2 regions of the Pseudoduganella sp. GW821-FHT11H04 genome follow, and region 1 is predicted to be linked to the other one. Evidence: predicted binding sites of a transcription regulator. Region 1 holds the regulator's gene; the other holds the start of a gene.
What was found. Region 1 encodes LexA, which represses DNA repair genes until DNA is damaged. Its sites were predicted from a motif close to ACTGTATNNNNATACAGT; they were not measured.
Positions count from the first base shown of each region.

Region 2: AC1RTP_RS02380 (PA0069 family radical SAM protein) is a predicted target of LexA. The motif match lies at 5,513-5,530, and genes of this name have one in related genera.

Region 1 covers NZ_JBXARE010000001.1:254,197-263,396, forward strand. Annotated here, with positions in the region: partial or broken gene AC1RTP_RS01195 (cystathionine gamma-synthase family protein) at 1-1,093, shown strand, start outside; gene AC1RTP_RS01200 (hypothetical protein) at 2,183-2,605, shown strand; gene AC1RTP_RS01205 (alpha/beta fold hydrolase) at 2,667-3,695, opposite strand; gene lexA (transcriptional repressor LexA) at 3,800-4,489, opposite strand; gene AC1RTP_RS01215 (hypothetical protein) at 4,620-5,069, shown strand; gene AC1RTP_RS01220 (DUF4351 domain-containing protein) at 5,058-5,387, opposite strand; gene AC1RTP_RS01225 (hypothetical protein) at 5,432-5,941, opposite strand; gene rpsF (30S ribosomal protein S6) at 6,098-6,478, shown strand; gene priB (primosomal replication protein N) at 6,497-6,790, shown strand; gene rpsR (30S ribosomal protein S18) at 6,821-7,111, shown strand; gene rplI (50S ribosomal protein L9) at 7,146-7,598, shown strand; gene AC1RTP_RS01250 (replicative DNA helicase) at 7,695-9,086, shown strand; gene AC1RTP_RS01255 (DUF47 domain-containing protein) at 9,153-9,200, shown strand, end outside.
Region 2 covers NZ_JBXARE010000001.1:483,800-492,999, reverse strand. Annotated here, with positions in the region: gene AC1RTP_RS02410 (ATP-binding protein) at 1-264, shown strand, start outside; gene maiA (maleylacetoacetate isomerase) at 374-1,018, opposite strand; gene AC1RTP_RS02400 (fumarylacetoacetate hydrolase family protein) at 1,015-2,037, opposite strand; gene AC1RTP_RS02395 (VOC family protein) at 2,060-2,590, opposite strand; gene AC1RTP_RS02390 (LysR family transcriptional regulator) at 2,677-3,546, shown strand; gene AC1RTP_RS02385 (gamma-glutamylcyclotransferase) at 3,554-4,129, shown strand; gene AC1RTP_RS02380 (PA0069 family radical SAM protein) at 4,326-5,492, opposite strand; gene AC1RTP_RS02375 (DUF2760 domain-containing protein) at 5,620-6,186, shown strand; gene AC1RTP_RS02370 (Hsp70 family protein) at 6,183-8,030, shown strand; gene AC1RTP_RS02365 (Hsp70 family protein) at 8,027-9,200, shown strand, end outside.

The DNA of each region.
Region 1 (9,200 bases):
CCAGCTGGCGTCGGTCTTCCAGGGCAAGGAGCCGGGCTTCCGCTACGGCCGCCAGGGCAACCCTACCGTTGCCGCTTTGGAGGATAAGGTCAGCAAGATGGAGCAGGGCGTGGGCACGATCTGCTTCGCCACGGGCATGGGCGCCATCGGCGCCGTGTTCCAGGCGCTGCTGCGCGCCGGCGACCATATCGTGTCGTCGTCGTTCCTGTTCGGGAATACCAACTCGCTGTGGCAAACCGTAGCGGGGCAGGGCGTGGGCGTGGACTTTGTCGACGCCACCGACGTGGCCAATGTGGCCGCGGCTTTGAAGCCTGAAACCCGCATGGTGTTCGTGGAGACCATCGCCAACCCGCGCACGCAGATCGCCGACCTGAAACGCATCGGCCAACTGTGCGCGGAGCGCGGCATCCTCTACATCGTGGACAACACGATGACGTCGCCCTACCTGTTCCGCCCGAAAGACGTGGGTGCGGGCCTGGTGGTGAATGCGCTGACCAAGTCGATTGGCGGCCATGGCAATGCACTGGGCGGCGCGCTGACTGATACCGGCGCTTACGACTGGACCAAGTTCCCGAACATCTTCGAGAACTACAAAAAGAATCCTGCGGCGCAGTGGGGCCTGGTGCAGATCCGCGCCAAGGCGCTGCGCGACTTCGGCGCCTCGCTGGCCCCGGAAGCAGCGCACACCATTGCCGTCGGCGCCGAAACGCTGGCCCTGCGCATGGAACGCACCTGCGCCAACGCCCGCGCCCTGGCAGCAATGCTGGAAGCCGACGAGCGCGTTGCGGCTGTCTACTACCCAGGCCTGAAATCGCACCCGCAGCACGGCATCGCAGCAGAGCTGTTCAAGGACTTCGGTTCGCTTTTGAGCTTTGAACTGAAAGACGGCATCGACTGTTTCGACTACCTCAACAAGTTGAAGCTCGCGATCCCGACTTCCAACCTGGGCGATACCCGCACGTTGGTGATCCCCGTCTCGCACACCATCTTCTACGAAATGGGCCCAGAGCGCCGCGCCTCGATGGGCATTGCCGACAGCCTGATCCGCGTCTCCGTCGGCATCGAAGACCCCGCCGACCTGACCCCGACTTTTTCCTTAGTAGGGGATACCGAAGATGGCGGTGAAGCGGGATTTCTGTTCGGCTGTGGCGGCTGGGTCGCGCAGCAGGTAGGTTTCCAGCATGCCGAATTGTTCGAGGCGCAGGCCAATGTCTTTGAACAGGGGCGAGAGGTCGGGCGCTTTGGTGGTGGCGACAATGTTGTTCAGCAGCGGGTCGAGGTCGACACCGCCGATCGCTTTGCCGATGCGGACGATGTCGGCCTGGTCGTATTGTTTGCCTTTGTGGCCGAACTCTTTGTACATCGCGTTCAGCAGCGTGTCGAGGCTGACCTTGCCTTTGCTGGCCTTGCGCAGTTCGACGTCCATCGCCAGGCCGGCAATCGTACCGCCGCCGTAGACAAGCAGCCAGTTGCGGTGCTTGTCCTTGACCGCTTCGCGCACTGTGACGGTCAGTCCTTGTACATTACGGGCGACGTTCTGGCCGCGCGCCAGGTTTTCCAGCTGCTGGATCACCATCGTGCGGTCCATCAGTTTGTTGCGCGCCATCGTGATCACGGTGACGTAGTCGTTCACGCCTTCCTTGAACCATTCTTCGCTTTCGTTCTTCGGCACCAGCGAGTGACCGTCCCAGAAGTGGGCCAGCTCGTGCGCCATCACCTTGCCCCAGATCGGGCGCGAGACGTCGCTGCCATCGTCTTTCAGGTATTGGCTGAAGGAGGCGGAGAAGGCGCCGCCGTCGCCGGTGTCGCCCTGGTTGATCACGATCAGGAAGCGGTCGGCAACCGGGCCACGGCCGTAAAGCTTCTGGTAGCTGTTCATCTGTTTGTCGATCATCGACATGAAGGCGTCGCGGCGTTTCCAGTATTGTTTGCCCATGACCAGGGTCATTTCGACGCCGCCTGCCTTGAAGGTCTCGGCATGTGCGGTGCCGAAGAAGAAGGCGTTGTTCACCAGCTCGCGGCGCGATTCGACGACGAAGGCGCCAGGCTTGCCGGCGCTGCGCCATGGCGTGTTGGCTTTCCACCCTTGCGGCAGCTCGAAGGCGACTTCGGTTTCGCCCAGCATCTTCACGCCCGGCACGATAAATAGCGGGTAGCCGACCGACATCAGGCCTTCGTCTGTGTGATAGGACACTTCTTCATTCCCGCCCGGCCATTCGTATTTGTCGTGCTCCAGGCGGATGTCATAGGAGAGGCGCAGGCGGCGGTCGCCATCCACTTCATATTCGCCTTCGCCCTTGTCGGTCAGTGCGACCGCGCTGCCGGCCATGTCGCGCACGGCCAGTTTTTCGATCAGGTCCGCCTGGCCGTTTTTCAGCTGCGGGATGGGCATGCAGTTGAACAGCACCAGTTCGCGGCCTTCGACCCAGACGTCGGCTTCAACGTGGGCGCGCTTGGCATCTTTGTCGATGCTCAGGCGGTAATGGTTGGTCTGGTTGTCGAAGGCGAACGCGGACTGCGCTGCCAGCATCGCGGCTGCGATGCAGAGTGGCTTGAACATCAAATCTCCCCGGTGGTTATGTGGTTTTGTGTGACTTTAAGTTAGCGCAGCCACCCGGGGAGCGTGGCTGCGACGAACTGCAGGATTGGCGGAATAGACTGCAGTCTTAGCGTAGCGCTTTTTCCACAACGGCTTTCATTGCGGGCATGGCGCAGCGCAGGGCGGCGTGGCCGCAGTCGGTGTCGAGGACTGTGGCTTCTTCCTTGCGCAGCTTGGCGAAGGAGATGCTTGGCGCTGGATTGACCAGGTGGTCTTGCGCGGCATTGATCGGGTAGATGTGCGCCTTGACGTGGGCAGCTGCGTCTTCCAATTTGCCGCCCTGGGCGATGTCGTGGCCGAGCACTGCGCGGATCTGCCACAGGGAGTTGTTGGCATCGGTGCCTTCAGGATCGGAGGCTGCGCTCTCGCGGAAGAATTTTTCGAAATCCTTTGGCGCGGTGCGTGCGCTGCGGTGGGCCGGGCTGTCGAAGTTCATGGCGAACAGCAGGTTGTACATCGGCAGGGCCGGATTCTTTGCGTAGCGGCCGCCGGCATAGGCTGGTTCGTCGACCACGGATTTCTCGACGATGCGCAGGAACAGCATGTCGGAGGAGGTCAGGCGCGGGGTGCCCGCAATCGGGATAGCCACGTCCATGAAGCCCGGGTAGCTGGCTGCCCACTGGAAGGTTTGCATGCCGCCCATCGAGTAGCCCATGACGGCGCGCACGTGGTTGATGCCCAGTTTTTCAGTCAGCAGCTTGTGCTGGCTTTCCACCATGTCGCGCATGGAGAATTGCGGGAAGGCTGGGCCGGCCTGGGTCTTGCTGTTGGAGGGCGAGCAGGAAACGCCGTTGCCCAGCGCATCGACCACGATCACATACCATGGCGCTGGATCGAACAGGGCGCCGCTTTGCAGCATGCCGATGGCGTCGCGGCTGGTGCCGGTGTGCCAGGTGGTGAACAGGATGGCGTTGGATTTGTCGGCGTTCAGGGTGCCGATGGTGCGGTAGCCGATCGAGCAGTCGTTGATGGTGGCTTTGCTCTCAAGCTGCAGGTCGCCCATTTTGGCGAATTGCTGCTGTGGCGCTGCGGCGTAGGCCGAGACGGAGGCAAATGCGAGAGTGCACAGGGTGGCGCTGAGGCGTCGGGCAAACATGTTTTCTCCTTCTTGTTGTTGATGTAAGAAGGATAACTTTGTTTGCCCGGCAATAGTAGCGTCTATGCGACAGGCTGCAAAAAACGCGGAACAGGCGGGATGAATCAGTGCCAGGTGCGCATCAGGCCGACCGCCAGGCCTTCCAGGGCGAAGTCGTCTTCCGGGTTGACGGTGATGATCTTGAAGTCCGGGTTTTCCGGCAGCAGTTCGATCTTGCTGCCGGTCTTGCGGTAGGTCTTCACCGTGACGTCGTTGCCGATACGGGCTACCACCACCTGGCCGTTGCGGGCGCTGTCGGTCTTTTTCACGGCCAGCAGGTCGCCGTCCATGATGCCGATGTCGCGCATCGATTCGCCGCGCACCTTCAGCAGGAAGTCGGGCTTGGCCGAGAACAGGTTCGGGTCGACGCTGTAGCTGGTTTCCAGGTTTTCCTGTGCCAGGATGGGCGAACCGGCGGCGACGCGGCCGATCAGCGGCAGGGAAATCAGCATGCCGGCCGGGACGGCTGGCATATCGTCGAATTCGACTTTGGCGCGCGGGGCAGGGCTAGGTTTTGCGGTGCCGGTTGCCGGGCCGCCGAAGTTGCCGGTCAGGCGGATGCCGCGCGAAGTGCCGGCGGTGATTTCAATCGCGCCTTTGCGCTGGAGGGCTTTCAGGTGCTCTTCGGCCGCATTGGCGGATTTGAAGCCCAGTTCCGCTGCGATTTCTGCGCGGGTCGGTGGGAAGCCGGTGTTTTCGATTGCATCCTTGATCAGGTCGAGGATTTGTTCTTGTCGTGCTGTGAGCTTGATCATGGCGCTATAGTGGACTGTGATTATAGACAGTCTGTATTTTTGTACAGTATGAAAGGAATTGCAAGCAAATTTGTTGCATCGGCAGAAAATATTCGGCTTAATGTCGATTCGACAACCATTGGAGGGCAGGATGGGACGGTTTGCTTTCTTGCTGGCGGCGGGGATTTCGCTTTTTGGTGCAGTAATCCATTTCGCCGCGCCTTGGCTGGGGCCGGAGTGGTACGCCTTCCTGCAGGCGCCGCCTAAGGTTGTCGCTCCCGCCCACGCTGGGACCTGGTTCGCGCCTGCTGGTGCTGCGCTCATTGGGGCCCTGATGTTCATCTGCTCCCTGTACGCGCTGGCCGGTGCGGGCCGCCTGCACTGGCTGCCGTTTGCACAAATGGCGCAGGGCACGATCGCTGCGATCTGCCTGCTGCGCGGGCTGCTGGTTGTGCCTTACCTCTACAAATTCCCCGAGCGTCTGTGGACGTTTGACGTTGTCGCGTCCTGCATCTGGCTTGCGGCCGGGCTCGGTTTCCTGACCGGCATCCTGCAGTCTTCCCGCGCCGCGCAAGCGCAAGGCGCGGCCTCAGGCGATTAGTCCGGAGATCACCAAGGCATCATCCAGCGTCCTCACCCTCAGTAGCGCCAGGGCCAACTGTTCCAGTTGCTCCGGGTTCGCGTCGCGCATGGGGCTGCGAACCGATTCGGGTAGTTTGCCGAAGCGGGCCTCGAGTTGTCGCTCCACCATTGCTGCCAAACGTCTGCGCGCCTCAGCACGCCCTTCAGCACGGCCTTCAGCAAGCCCTTGAATCCTTCCCTTTATTCGTCCTCGACGGTCTGTCAGCTCCCACATCATGTAAGCAAAACTGTTTTTGTCAGCATGCTGGTCGGCTTCGATCAGTTCGTAGATTTCCATGGTTGTCTCCGTTTGCCATGTCCTTGGTATTGGCATCATCAGATCTATGACTTGCCGCAGGTCTGAAAGTTCCCGCACATTCCAACTGCCTGCAAAAAGTTGACGCAGTAAGCGCAACTTGGCGGCCCGGCGGCGCTCGACTGAGCGGCGGGTCTGCAATGCAAGCAGGTGCGTGGCGATTGCGACGGCCGTAACGGCCGCCATCGCAGACCTGGATCGGCCAGCAGGGCGATGCTGATGATCGGCATGGCAAAGCGGTCTTGCAGGCGACTGCGGTAAATCGCCATACGCTGGGCGAAACCTTCATCGCGGCTGCACTGGATTTCAATATGGAGGCAGGCAGGGCTGCCGTCCAGCAGGGAAACAAGCAGCAAGATGTCGGGATGCCGGGCAGCGGCAGCGGAATCCGGTGTCGGCGGGGGCAGTTCGTGATCGGGCAGACAATATTGCCGGCTCCAGTCGATCTGGGAGGCGAGGTCTGGGGCGAACAGGCGCAGGAAACCTTCGGGGTGGTTCCCGGCCAACAGCTTCCAGGCGGCGTCGAACTGGTCCATGTCCCAGCATGCCAGCGCCCGGGGTAGCGGGCTTTGCGCGCCATCAGTAAACCTTGAGCCGGTGGGCAAAACCTGCTATGCTTGCGGGCTTACCTCTTCCCACACCCGTCTTGACGCCGGGGTGGGCTATATTCACAGTCCTTAAGGGAGTTATTAATGCGTCACTACGAAATCGTATTTATCGTCCATCCGGACCAGAGCGAGCAAGTGCCCGCGATGATCGAACGTTACAAAGCCAGCGTGACCTCGCGCGGCGGTAACGTACACCGTGTTGAAGATTGGGGCCGCCGTCAAATGGCTTACTCGATCCAGAAACTGGCTAAGGCACACTACATCTGCCTGAACATCGAATGCGACAACGAAACCCTGGTTGAGCTGGAAACCGCATTCAAATTCAATGATGCCGTACTGCGCCACCTGACCGTCAAGATGAAGAAAGCGGAAACCGCTCCTTCGCCGATGATGAAGTCGGTTCAGCGTGAAGACGCGGCCAAGAGCCATCGCGCCGAAGCCCCAGCAGCTCCTGCAGCGGCCTAATTCCTGACAGGAGACGGTCTGTACAACCAGCTCCGGGTTACCGCCCTGATCGCCGAACGGGATGAAATTCGTTACACCCCCGCCGGCCTGCCGATTGTGAATGCAAGCTTGCAGCACAGTTCGCAGCAGACAGAGGCAGGCATTGCCCGACTGACCGAGTTTGAAGTTCCTGCGGTCGCCGCAGGAGAACTGTCGAAACGATTCAGTCAGGCGCCCCTTGGAGGCTTGTACGAGTTCACCGGCTTCCTGGCCAAGAAGAACCGCAATAGCAGAACCCTGGTGTTTCACATCATTGATTTTCGTGCTGTCTAAACAGCGCACATTTAAATACAGGAGCCTAAAATGGCATTCGGTAAAAAGTTCGACAAAAACAAGCTCAAGCTGAAAGAAAAGCGCAAGCAACAAAACCCACTGTTCAAGCGCAAGAAGTTCTGCCGCTTCACCGCAGCTCACGTTGAGCAAGTGGACTACAAAGACGTAGACACCCTGAAAGATTTCGTCCAGGAAAACGGCAAGATCATGCCAGCACGCCTGACCGGTACCAAGGCGCACTACCAGCGCCAAGTTGACACCGCGATCAAGCGCGCCCGCTACCTGGCCCTGCTGCCGTACACCGATCTGCACCACGCTTAATTAGCGATCAGATCAGAGATCCTGGAGAAATAATATGCAAATCATCCTTTTGGAAAAAGTTGTTAACGTCGGCAACCTGGGCGACGTGGTGAAAGTGAAAGACGGCTACGCCCGTAACTTCCTGATCCCTCAGAAGCTGGCACGTCGTGCTACCGCTGCTGCTGTTGCTGAATTCGAAGCCAAGCGCGCTGAACTGGAAAAAGCTGCTGCTGCTAAGCTGGCTGCTGCTCAAGCCCAAGGCGAAAAGCTGAACGGCATGACCGTAACCGTATCGCAGAAAGCCGGCGTTGACGGCCGTCTGTTCGGTTCTGTGACCAACTTCGATATCGCTGAAGCCCTGTCGAAAGCTGGCTTCACCGTGGAAAAAGCTGCTGTGCGCCTGCCAACCGGTCCTCTGAAGACCACCGGCGAGTTCCCAGTTGCCGTGGCACTGCACACCGACGTCGTGGTGGAAGTCACCGTTGCCGTAGTTGGCGAAGCTGCTTAATCAGCGTCGTATCTACATCAAAAAAGCCGGGTTCGCCCGGCTTTTTTTATTTTCAGGGATTATTCCCGGCTTGCCGAAGCAGGTATAATGCGCGCCATGAACGCCGCACCCCAGTCCGACCCACAAGTCGATTCCCTCCGCATTCCGCCGCACTCGATCGAGGCAGAGCAATCTGTCATCGGTGGTTTGTTGCGTGACAACGCGGCGTGGGACCGTATTGCGGACTTCATGAATGCGGAAGACTTCTACCGCTACGACCACCGCATTATCTTCGAGCAGATGGTCCGCCTGATTAACTCGGGCAAGCCGGCCGACGTGGTGACCGTGTTCGAGGCCCTGAGCATGCTGGGCAAAGCGGACGAGGTGGGCGGCATGGCCTACCTGAACGCCATGGCGCAGAATACGCCGTCGGCCGCGAATATCCGCCGGTATGCGGAAATCGTGCGTGACCGCGGCGTGCTGCGCAAGCTGATCACCGTGGCCGATGAAGTGTCGGGCAACGCCTTCAGCCCGCAAGGCAAGGACGTCAAGCAGATCCTGGACGAGGCGGAAGCGAAGATCTTCGCCATCGCCGAAGCCGGCTCTCGCGGCGCAGCTGGCTGGCTGCCGGTGCAGCCCCTGCTGACTCAGGTGGTGGAGCGTATCGACGAACTGTATTCGCGCGATTCAGGCTCCGAAATCACCGGCGTGCCGACCGGCTGGACCGATCTGGATAAGATGACATCGGGCCTGCAGCCGGGCGACATGGTTGTTGTGGCCGGCCGTCCTTCCATGGGCAAGACCGCATTCTCGATGAATATCGCCGAAAACGTGGCGGTGGAAGCGGGCCTGCCGGTCGCCGTGTTCTCGATGGAGATGGGCGGCGTGCAGCTGGCGATGCGTATGCTGGGTTCCGTCGGCCTGCTGGACCAGCACCGCCTGCGTACCGGTAAACTGATCGACGAGGATTGGCCGCGCCTGACGCACGCCATCCAGAAAATGAATGATGCCCAGGTCTACATCGACGAGACCCCGGCACTGAACCCGATCGAGATGCGCGCCCGTGCGCGCCGCCTGGCCCGCCAATGCGGGAAGCTGGGCCTGATCGTGGTCGACTACCTGCAGCTGATGCAGGGCAGCCAGCCGGGCGACAACCGCTCGGCCGAGATCTCCGAGATCTCGCGTTCCCTCAAGGGCCTGGCCAAAGAGCTGCATTGCCCCGTCATTGCACTCTCCCAGCTGAACCGATCGCTGGAACAACGTCCCAATAAACGTCCCGTCATGTCCGACCTGCGCGAATCCGGCGCTATCGAGCAGGATGCGGACGTGATCATTTTCCTGTATCGCGACGAAGTCTATAACCCAGACTCGCCGGATAAAGGCACCGCCGAGATCATTATCGGCAAGCAGCGTAACGGTCCAATCGGGGCGATCCGCCTGACCTGGATCGGTGCGTACACCAAGTTTGGCAATTACACCGGTAACCTGTCGATCTACCAAGGCGATTGATTACCAGGCTGGCCACGCTGGGTGGCTATGCTGCAGTACCAACGAATCAACCAACGGAGAACAAAAATGTTTGGACGCTTGATGCCCTCGGAGGGCAAATTCTTTGACATGTTT
Region 2 (9,200 bases), 230 kb from region 1:
GTGGCGGATCCAGCGAGTGCCTTGCGGGCGAGTGCGAGCTTTGTGCCGGACCTGGCGATTCTCGATATCGGGCTGCCGGGGATGGATGGGTATGAGCTGGCGATTGAGCTGAGGCGCAAGCCTGGGTTTGGGAATACGCGGCTGGTGGCGTTGTCGGGGTATGGGCAGCCGGCGGATCAGGCGAGGTCGCGGGCGGCGGGGTTTGCGGCGCATTTGGTGAAGCCGATTACGCCGGCGCAGCTTTATTCGTTGCTGGTGGATTAATCCTGGTGAACCGGTAAACCGGTGTCAGACCCATAGGGTCAGACACCGACATGCGGCGGCCGCTGGCCGAGGTGTCTGACCCTGCGGGTCAGACACCGGTTTGCCGGTTTTACTCGGTATCCGGCTGCGCGGAAGGATGCGCCGCCTTGAACGCCGGCAGGTCCGCGCAATTGGCGGCAATGCGGGCGATGTTCGGGTATGGCGTCAAATCAATTTCGAAACGCTGCGCGTTATACACCTGCGGCACCAGGCAGCAATCCGCAATGGTCGGCGTATCGCCGTAGCAGAAGCGCCCGGCGTCGCCGTCGCGCTCCAGGTGCGCCTCCAGCGCCTTCATGCCCTCGCCCATCCAATGGAAGTACCAATCCATTTTCTGCTCTTCGCTCAGCCCCATCGGGCCTTTGATGTGCTTGAGCACGCGAAGATTCATCAGCGGATGGGTATCGCAAGCAATGGTCTGCGCCAGCGCACGCACGCGCGCACGGCCCACCGCATCTTGCGGCAGCAGCGGCACCATCGGATGCACCTCTTCCAGGTACTCGATGATCGCCAGCGACTGCGTCAGCACAATGCCGTTATCCACCAGCGCAGGCACCAGCCCGGCCGGATTGACTTCGCGATACGCCGGCGCCAGCTGCTCGCCGCCGTCGCGCAGCAAGTGCACCGGCACGGCATCATAAGCCAGGCCTTTCAGGTTCAGCGCAATGCGGACGCGGTAGGCGGCCGAACTGCGAAAGTAGGTGTAGAGCTTCATGCACGTTCCCCGTAGTTGCGCACGGTCTGGTCGATGGCGCCGAAGATGGACTTGCCGGCGGCGTCGTGCATCTCAATGCGCACGGTGTCGCCAAATTGCAGGAAGCCGGTCTGCGGCTTGCCGCTTTCGATGGTCTCGTACATGCGCACTTCGGCCAGGCAGCAGTAGCCCACGCCGCCGTTGGCGATGCTGGAGCCGTGCAGGCTGCCTTGCTTATTCGAGACGGTACCGGAGCCGATAATGGTGCCGGCGCACAGTTCGCGCGTCTTGGCGGCGTGGGCCACCAGTTGGGCGAAGTTGAAGGTCATGTCCTCGCCGGCGTTCGGCTTGCCGAAAGGCTGGCGGTTGATCTGCACCAGCAATGGCAGGCGCAGCTTGCTGTCGTTCCAGGACTTGCCCAGTTCTTCCGGCGTAACGGCCACCGGCGAGAAGGCGCTGGCCGGCTTGGAGTTGAAGAAGCCGAAGCCCTTTGCCAGTTCGTTCGGGATCAGGTTGCGCAGGGAGACGTCGTTGACCAGCATGACCAAGCGGATCGCCTTGGCCGCCTCTTCGTCGCTGGCGCCCATTTTCACATCGCCGGTGATGACGGCAACTTCCGCTTCCAGGTCGATACCCCAGGCTTCGTCCAGCGCGAAGATGGCGTCGCGCGGGCCGACGAAGCTGTCGGAGCCGCCCTGGTACATCAGCGGGTCGGTATAGAACGATGCCGGCACTTCGGCATTGCGGGCCTTGCGCACCAGCTCCACGTGGTTGATATAGGCGGAACCGTCGGCCCACTGGAAGGCGCGCGGCAGCGGCGAGTGGCACATGCTTTCGTCGAAAGGCTTGGCGCCCGATGCGCTGCCCTGGTTCAGCAGGGCGTAGATCTGCTTCAGCTGCGGGGCGGCGTTGTCCCAGTTATCCAGTGCATCCTGCATGGTGGCGGCGATGGTCGGTACCGGCTGGCAGGATTTCAGGTCGCGGCTAACGACGACCAGGCGGCCGTCACGGCTGCCGTCTTTCAGGGAGGCGAGTTTCATGTAATTCCTTCGCTTTTAATCTTTATGCTTGTGGTGCGTGCATCCAGGCTGCGTGCTTGGGGGCTTTTTTCGTTTTAGACCATTCTTCCAGCATTTCCCACTTCACGTCGTCCAGCTTTTTCATCATTTCCGGGGTGCCGATGTTGGCTGCCAGTTCCAGGCGGTGGCCGTTCGGGTCGAAGAAGTAGATCGACTTGAAGATGGTGTGGTTGACGGGGCCCAGTACCTCGATGCCGGCGGCGACCAGGCGCTCTTTGGCGGCCAGAAGTTCGTCCATCGACGCCACTTCCAGCGCCAGGTGCTGTACCCAGGCAGGGGTGTTTTCGTCGCGGCCCATGTCTTTCTGGGTTGGCAGCTCGAAGAAAGCAAGGATGTTGCCCTGGCCGGCGTCCAGGAAGACGTGCATGTATGGATCGGGGGCCTTGGTCGAAGGCACTTCATCCTCCGCGATGGCCAGCACGAAGTTCATGTTCAGGTGCTTGACGTACCACTCAACGGTTTCCTTGGCGTCTTTGCAGCGGTAGGCAACGTGGTGGATTTGCTTGATTTTCATGACGGGCTCCTTTGTATCCCGCCATTAAACTCTTGTTTCAGCTATCATACAAACGATATTTTCACGTCCATTTATTAGTTTTTCTGATGAGTCCAACCGTCCGCCAAATGCGCGCCCTGGTCGCTGTTGCCCGCACCGGCAGCTTCACTTCCGCCGCCGACCTGCTCCATGTGACCCAGTCCGCCCTGTCGGGGCAGATCAAGGAGCTGGAGCAGCTGCTGGGGGTGAAGGTGGTCGAGCGCAATACGCGGCGCGTGCAGCTATCGGAGGTGGGGCGCGAGCTTTATCCGCTGTTCGACAAGATGCTGCAGGACCTGGATGGGGCGATGGTGGATATTGCCAATCGCAAGGCCCTGAAAAAAGGCATCGTGCGGGTGGCGGCGCCGCAGATGATGGCCTGCACCCTGCTGCCGCAGGTGATCGGGGCTTTCCGAGCTTCCTATCCGGACGTGCAGGTGCAACTGGTGGACTGCCCGGTCGATAACGTGGCGGCGCGCGTAGTGAGCGGCGAGGTTGATGTGGGCATTGGGCCGGAGCGCGATGTGACGGCGGAGGTGGATGCGCAGCTGCTGTTCGAAATGCCGTTCGTCGTGGTATTCCCCGCCGGGCATGCGCTGGCTGCGCGCCGCACGGTAGCCTGGTCGGAGGTCAACCAGCATCCCTTCATTGCGCTGCAGGGCCAGTTCACCGAACGCCTGCTGCGCGATATGACGACGCTGGCGCCGTATAACGAGGTGACCTTCATGACGACAGCGCTGGCGATGGTGGCGGCGGGGCTGGGCATCACCGCCTGCCTGCCCTATGCGGAGCCGATGGTGCGCCTGTATGGGCTGGAAATGCGGCCGCTGGTCGAGCCGGAGCTAAAGCGCAAATTCTTCATCTACACCAAGACCTCGCGCACACCTTCGCCCGCTGCGGAGCGCTTCATCAGCGTGCTTGGCGAGCATTCCCTATAATTGGCGCATGTCGCACAATACGATTGAAGCCAATAAGGCAATGGACAAATTCGACGGCCACCACCAGGTTTGGCTGTTCGGTTATGGCTCTCTGATTTACAAAGCGGACTTCCCCTTCATCGAGCGCCGGCCGGCGCACATTTTCGGCTGGTCGCGCCGCTTCTGGCAAGGTTCGCACGACCATCGCGGCACGCCTGATGCGCCGGGCCGCGTGGCTACCCTGATTCCGTTGGAAGGCGCCGTTTGCCACGGCATGGCCTACCTTGTTACGCCGGAAGAATTTGCCCATCTCGACCATCGCGAGAAAAATGGCTACCTGCGCGTTGCGATTCACATTCATTTCGAAGCGGGCGGCGTGGAGGAAGGCCTCATCTACATCGCCGCCGCCGACAACGCCGCCTGGCTGGGCGATGCGCCGGTGGAAGAAATCGCCCGCCACATCGCCGCTGCTTCCGGCCCAAGCGGCCCGAACATCGAATACTTGCTGCGCCTGGCGAGCGAGCTTCGCGCAATGGGACATCACGACGAGCATGTTCACGCAATCGAAGCCCAACTTGCTCGACTGCAGCACGATGGAAAGTGAGAGACGGCGTACCTGCATGATAACTCGGTCGCTGCTACTGAAAACTACTGAAATATTTGCGATTAGAGCGCTATCAGGGCCCCAAAAGCACAATTTCAGTAGTTTTCAGTAGTATTTTCAGTAGTTTTCAGTAGTAGGTCCCGACAAGTGTGCACAGAGCTCCCAAACCGAGAACTGGCGGCGGACTAATGCTTTTTTAAAACAGATCCATCTGACCGGCTTTCGCGGCGGCACGGGCGCGGGCGCCGGATGGGGGGATGTAGTCGGGGCGTTTGAATTGGGTGCAGTCAAGGGAGCGGAATTTGCTGTGGCGGCCGTGGAAGCCGAAGCGGGTGATGCCTTTTTCGATGCGCTGCTGGATCAGGTCTGCCCATACGCCTTCACCGCGCATGCGAGAGCCGAACTCTGCTTCATATTCTTTGCCGCCGCGCATATCGCGGACGCGGTTCATCACGCGTGCTGCGCGGTCGGGGAAATGGGCTTCCAGCCATTCCTTGAAAAGCGGGCTCACTTCCCATGGCAGGCGCAACACGACGTAAGTTGCCATCACCGCGCCGGCATCGCGCGCTGCGGCCATGATTTTTTCAATATCAGGCTCGGTGACGAAGGGGATGATCGGTGCGATGCTGACGCCGACCGGAATGCCGGCCTTGGCCAACGTTTCAATCGTACGCAGGCGGCGTGCCGGCGCGGCGGCGCGCGGCTCGAGCGTGCGGGAAATCTTGCTATCCAGGGTAGTCAGGGTGATCGAGGCGGCGGCAAGGTTGCGCGCAGCCATCGGCGCGAGGATGTCGATATCGCGCTCGATCAGTGAGGATTTGGTAATCAGCCCCACCGGGTGGTTGCACTCGGCCAGCACTTCCAGCACGCGCCGCGTAAGCTGGTATTCGCGCTCGCACGGCTGGTAGGCGTCGGTATTCACGCCCAACGCCAGCGATTCAACCAGGTAGCCGGGCTTGGACAATTCGGCGCGCAGCAGCTCCGCCGCGTTCACTTTGGCAAATAGCTTGGTCTCGAAATCGAGCCCCGGCGACAGGCCGAGATAACTATGCGATGGGCGCGCGAAGCAGTAAATGCAACCGTGCTCGCAGCCGCGATAGGGATTCAGCGAAACATTGAAGGGAATATCCGGCGACTGGTTATGCGTCAGGATCGTCTTGGCCATTTCTTCGGTGACGATGGTGCACGGCGGACGCATTTCAGCATCGGCATCGTCCGGATCGGGCGCCCAGCCGTCATCAAACGCCTCGCGCGCCTGCAATTCATACCTGCCTTGCATATTTGATACCGCTCCGCGCCCTTTTTGAGCCTTGCGCGATTGCGGCGGCAGCATCACCTGCCCCTCTAGTTCATCGTCCTGCATGCGTGCCTCGACGGCTAAATACTGGATATATATACAGTATTCTAAACCGCCCTGGCCGCGCCTGCAAGCCAAGCTGGTATCATGCGCACTTCTCCGGGATTTCCCCCGACATTCAAAGAGCAATAACATGAGCAAAACTTCCAATCTGCCCTCCTTTGGGAGCAGGATTTCCCTCGCCATTGGCGCCTTTTTCAAAACCCTGGGCGATGCCGAATTCGCTGCGCGCGTGCGCGACGATCAAGTCGGCCCGGTAGCCGCACCTGCCCCAACTCCAACGCCTGCCCCGGCTCCAGCCGCCGCGCCTTTGCGCGAAGCTACGCCTGACGCAGCCCTGCAACTGCTGTCGCTGTTCCAGCGCGAAGCACGCCTGATCGACTTCACCCAGGAAAACTTGTCCGCCTATTCCGACGCCGACATCGGCGCCGCAGCGCGCGTGGTGCATGAAGGCTGCGCCAAGGTGCTGCGCGAGCACTTCACCATTGAAGGCATCCGCAGCGAAGCGGAAGGCAGCCGCGTGACGCTGCCGGAAGGCTTCGACGCCGCTGCCGTGCGCCTGACCGGCAACGTGGTCGGCAAGGCGCCGTTCACCGGCACCCTGAGCCACCGCGGCTGGCGCGCCTCCAGCGTTCGCCTGCCCAAACTGGCGGAAGCGCATGACGCCAAAGTCCTGGCGCCGGCCGAGGTGGAGCTGTGAGCGATCCACGTTACGCCATCGGCATCGACCTTGGCACCACGCATAGCGCGCTGTCCTATGTGGAACTGGCCGGCAGCGACGGCGAGAAAACCGCGCACGGCGTACTGCGCGTGCCCCAGCTGACCGCACCGGGCACGGTGGAAGAACTGCCGCTGCTGCCAAGCTTCCTCTACCTGCCGCACCCGGACGAACTGGCCGCCGGCGAACTGGCCCTGCCCTGGGCCGCCGCCGACGCACAGCCCGCGGTGACGGGCGAAATGGCCCGCAGCCGCGGCGCCACCACGCCGATCCGCCTGGTCTCGAGCGCCAAGAGCTGGCTGTGCCACCCGGGCGTGGACCGCCGCGCCGCCATCCTGCCGCATGACGCGCCGGAAGAAGTTTCGCGCGTCTCGCCGCTGGAAGCTTCCACCCGCTACCTGAAACACTTGTGCGCCGCATGGGATAACGCCCATCCGGAAGCGCCGTTTGCGCAGCAGGCGGTAACCGTCACGATTCCTGCCTCCTTCGACCCGGCAGCGCGTGAACTGACCGCCGAAGCCGCGCGCGCAGCCGGCTACGACGCCATGACCCTGCTGGAAGAACCGCAGGCCGCGCTGTATAGCTGGATCCAGAACAGCGATGGCCGCTGGCGCAAGGAAGTCAAGCCGGGCGACATCATCCTGGTAATGGACGTGGGCGGCGGCACCAGCGACTTTTCGCTGATCGCCATCCTCGAACGCGACGGCAAGCTGGAACCGCATCGTGTGGCCGTAGGCGACCATATCCTGCTGGGCGGCGACAATATGGACCTCGCCCTGGCCCATCTGGTGGCGCGCAAGCTGGCCGCCAGCGGCACCCAGCTCGACGCGTGGCAAATGCGCGCACTGACCTACGGCTGCCGCAGCGCCAAGGAAAACCTGCTGGCCAACGCGCAGGCAGAAACCTGGCCGATCGTGGTGCCAAGCCGCGGCTCGAAGCTGATCGGCGGCTCGATCCGCACCGAGCTGACGCGCGCCGAAGTGACGACCTTCATCACCGACGGCTTCTTCCCGAAAGTGGAAGCGTCGGCACGCCCTGCCGTGCGCGCCCGCGCAGGCCTGACCCAGCTTGGCCTGCCTTACGCGCAGGACGCGGCGATCACCAAGCATCTGGCAGCTTTCCTGGCGCGCCAGGTGGGCGCTACCGGCGAACTGGAAGGCTTTACTGCCAACCCGGCCCACACCTTCCTGCATCCAAGCGCAGTGCTATTCAATGGCGGCGTATTCAAGTCCGAACTGCTGGCTGGCCGCGTGATGGAAACCATCAACGATTGGCTCTATATGGAAGGCGCCGAGCCGGCACGCATGCTGGGCGGCGCGGACCTGGACCTGGCGGTCGCACGCGGCGCCGCCTATTACAGCTATGTGCGTCGCGGCGCCGGTGTGCGCATTCGCGGCGGCACGGCGCGCTCTTACTACGTGGCCGTGGAGTCCTCGATGCCTGCCATCCCGGGCATGGAGCCGCCGATCCAGGCGCTGTGCGTGGCGCCGTTCGGCATGGAAGAAGGCAGCGAGCTGGAATTGCCAGGCCAGGAATTCGGCCTGGTGGTCGGCGAGCCGGTGCACTTCCGCTTCTTCGGTTCCTCAGTGCGGCGCCAGGACCAGATCGGCTCGGTGCTCGATTTCTGGGGTCCGGATGAACTGATTGAGCTGAATGAAATTCAGGCTACGCTGTCGCCCGAAGGCCGTTCCGCCGGCGAAGTTGTGCAGGTGCGCCTGCATGCATACGCCAGCGAAGCGGGCACGCTGGAGCTGCTGGCCGTGGCGCAGGATGGCCAACGCTGGAAGGTCGAATTCGACGTACGCGGCGCCGGCGAAGGCCAATGACGCAGTACCTGGTCAGCATCGACCTGGGCACCACCAATTCGGTGCTCGCTTATGCCGCTCCGGGCGGCGATGTCCAACTGCTCGAAGTCGAGCAGCTCACCGCTCCCGGCGAGGTTGGCAGCGCTGCCTTGCTGCCCTCCTCGCGCTACCACCCAGCTGCCGGCGAATTTGCGGTGGGCGAATTGCAGCTGCCCTGGCCTGAGCCGACGGTGGCGGACGCGCCTTCCGGCGCCGTCGTCGGCCGCCTGGCGCGCAAGCTTGGCGGACAAGTGCCCGGGCGCTTGGTCGCCAGCGCCAAAAGCTGGCTATCCCATACCGGCGTTGACCGCATGGCGCCCATCCTGCCCTGGGGCGCCGCGGATGACGTGGCGCGCGTGTCGCCGGTTGCCGCCAGCGCGAGCTATCTCGCGCACTTACGGGCGGCATGGAATACACGCTTCCCTTCCGCGCCGCTTGAACAGCAGCAAATCGTACTGACCATACCCGCATCCTTCGACGAAGGCGCTCGAGCACTTACGCTGGAAGCGGCGCGCATGGCCGGCTTGCCTTCGTTGCGCCTTCTTGAAGAACCGCAGGCCGCGCTCTACGACTGGCTGTACCGCCACCGCACAACGCTGGCGCAGGAGCTGGCTTCCGCACGCCTGGTGCTAGTGGCCGACGTCGGCGGCGGAACTACCGACTTCACGCTCGTCAAGGTAGAAATGGTGGACGGCGCGCCGCAGCTGACGCGCATCGGCGTCGGCAATCACTTGATCCTCGGCGGCGACAATATGGACCTGGCGCTGGCACACCTCGCCGAACAGCGCCTGTCCGCCAGCGCTGACGGGACGCCGAGCGCACAGCCCCCGCAACGCTTGTCGGCGGCGCGCCTGGCCCAGCTCACTGAACGCTGCCGCGCGGCGAAGGAAGCCTTGCTGGCGGAGGACGCGCCGGAGCAAATCAGCGTCACGCTTCTCGGTTCTGGCTCCAAGCTGATTGGCGGCAGCCGCTCCGTTACGCTGCAGCGGCAAGACATTGAGCGCATCGTACTGGACGGCTTCTTCCCCCTCAACGAAGCGCAGCAGCCCGCGCAACTCAAACGCGGCGGCATCGTCGAATTCGGCCTGCCCTACGCGAGCGACCCGGCCATCACGCGCCACCTGGCCAGCTTCCTGCGCCAGCATGCCTCCG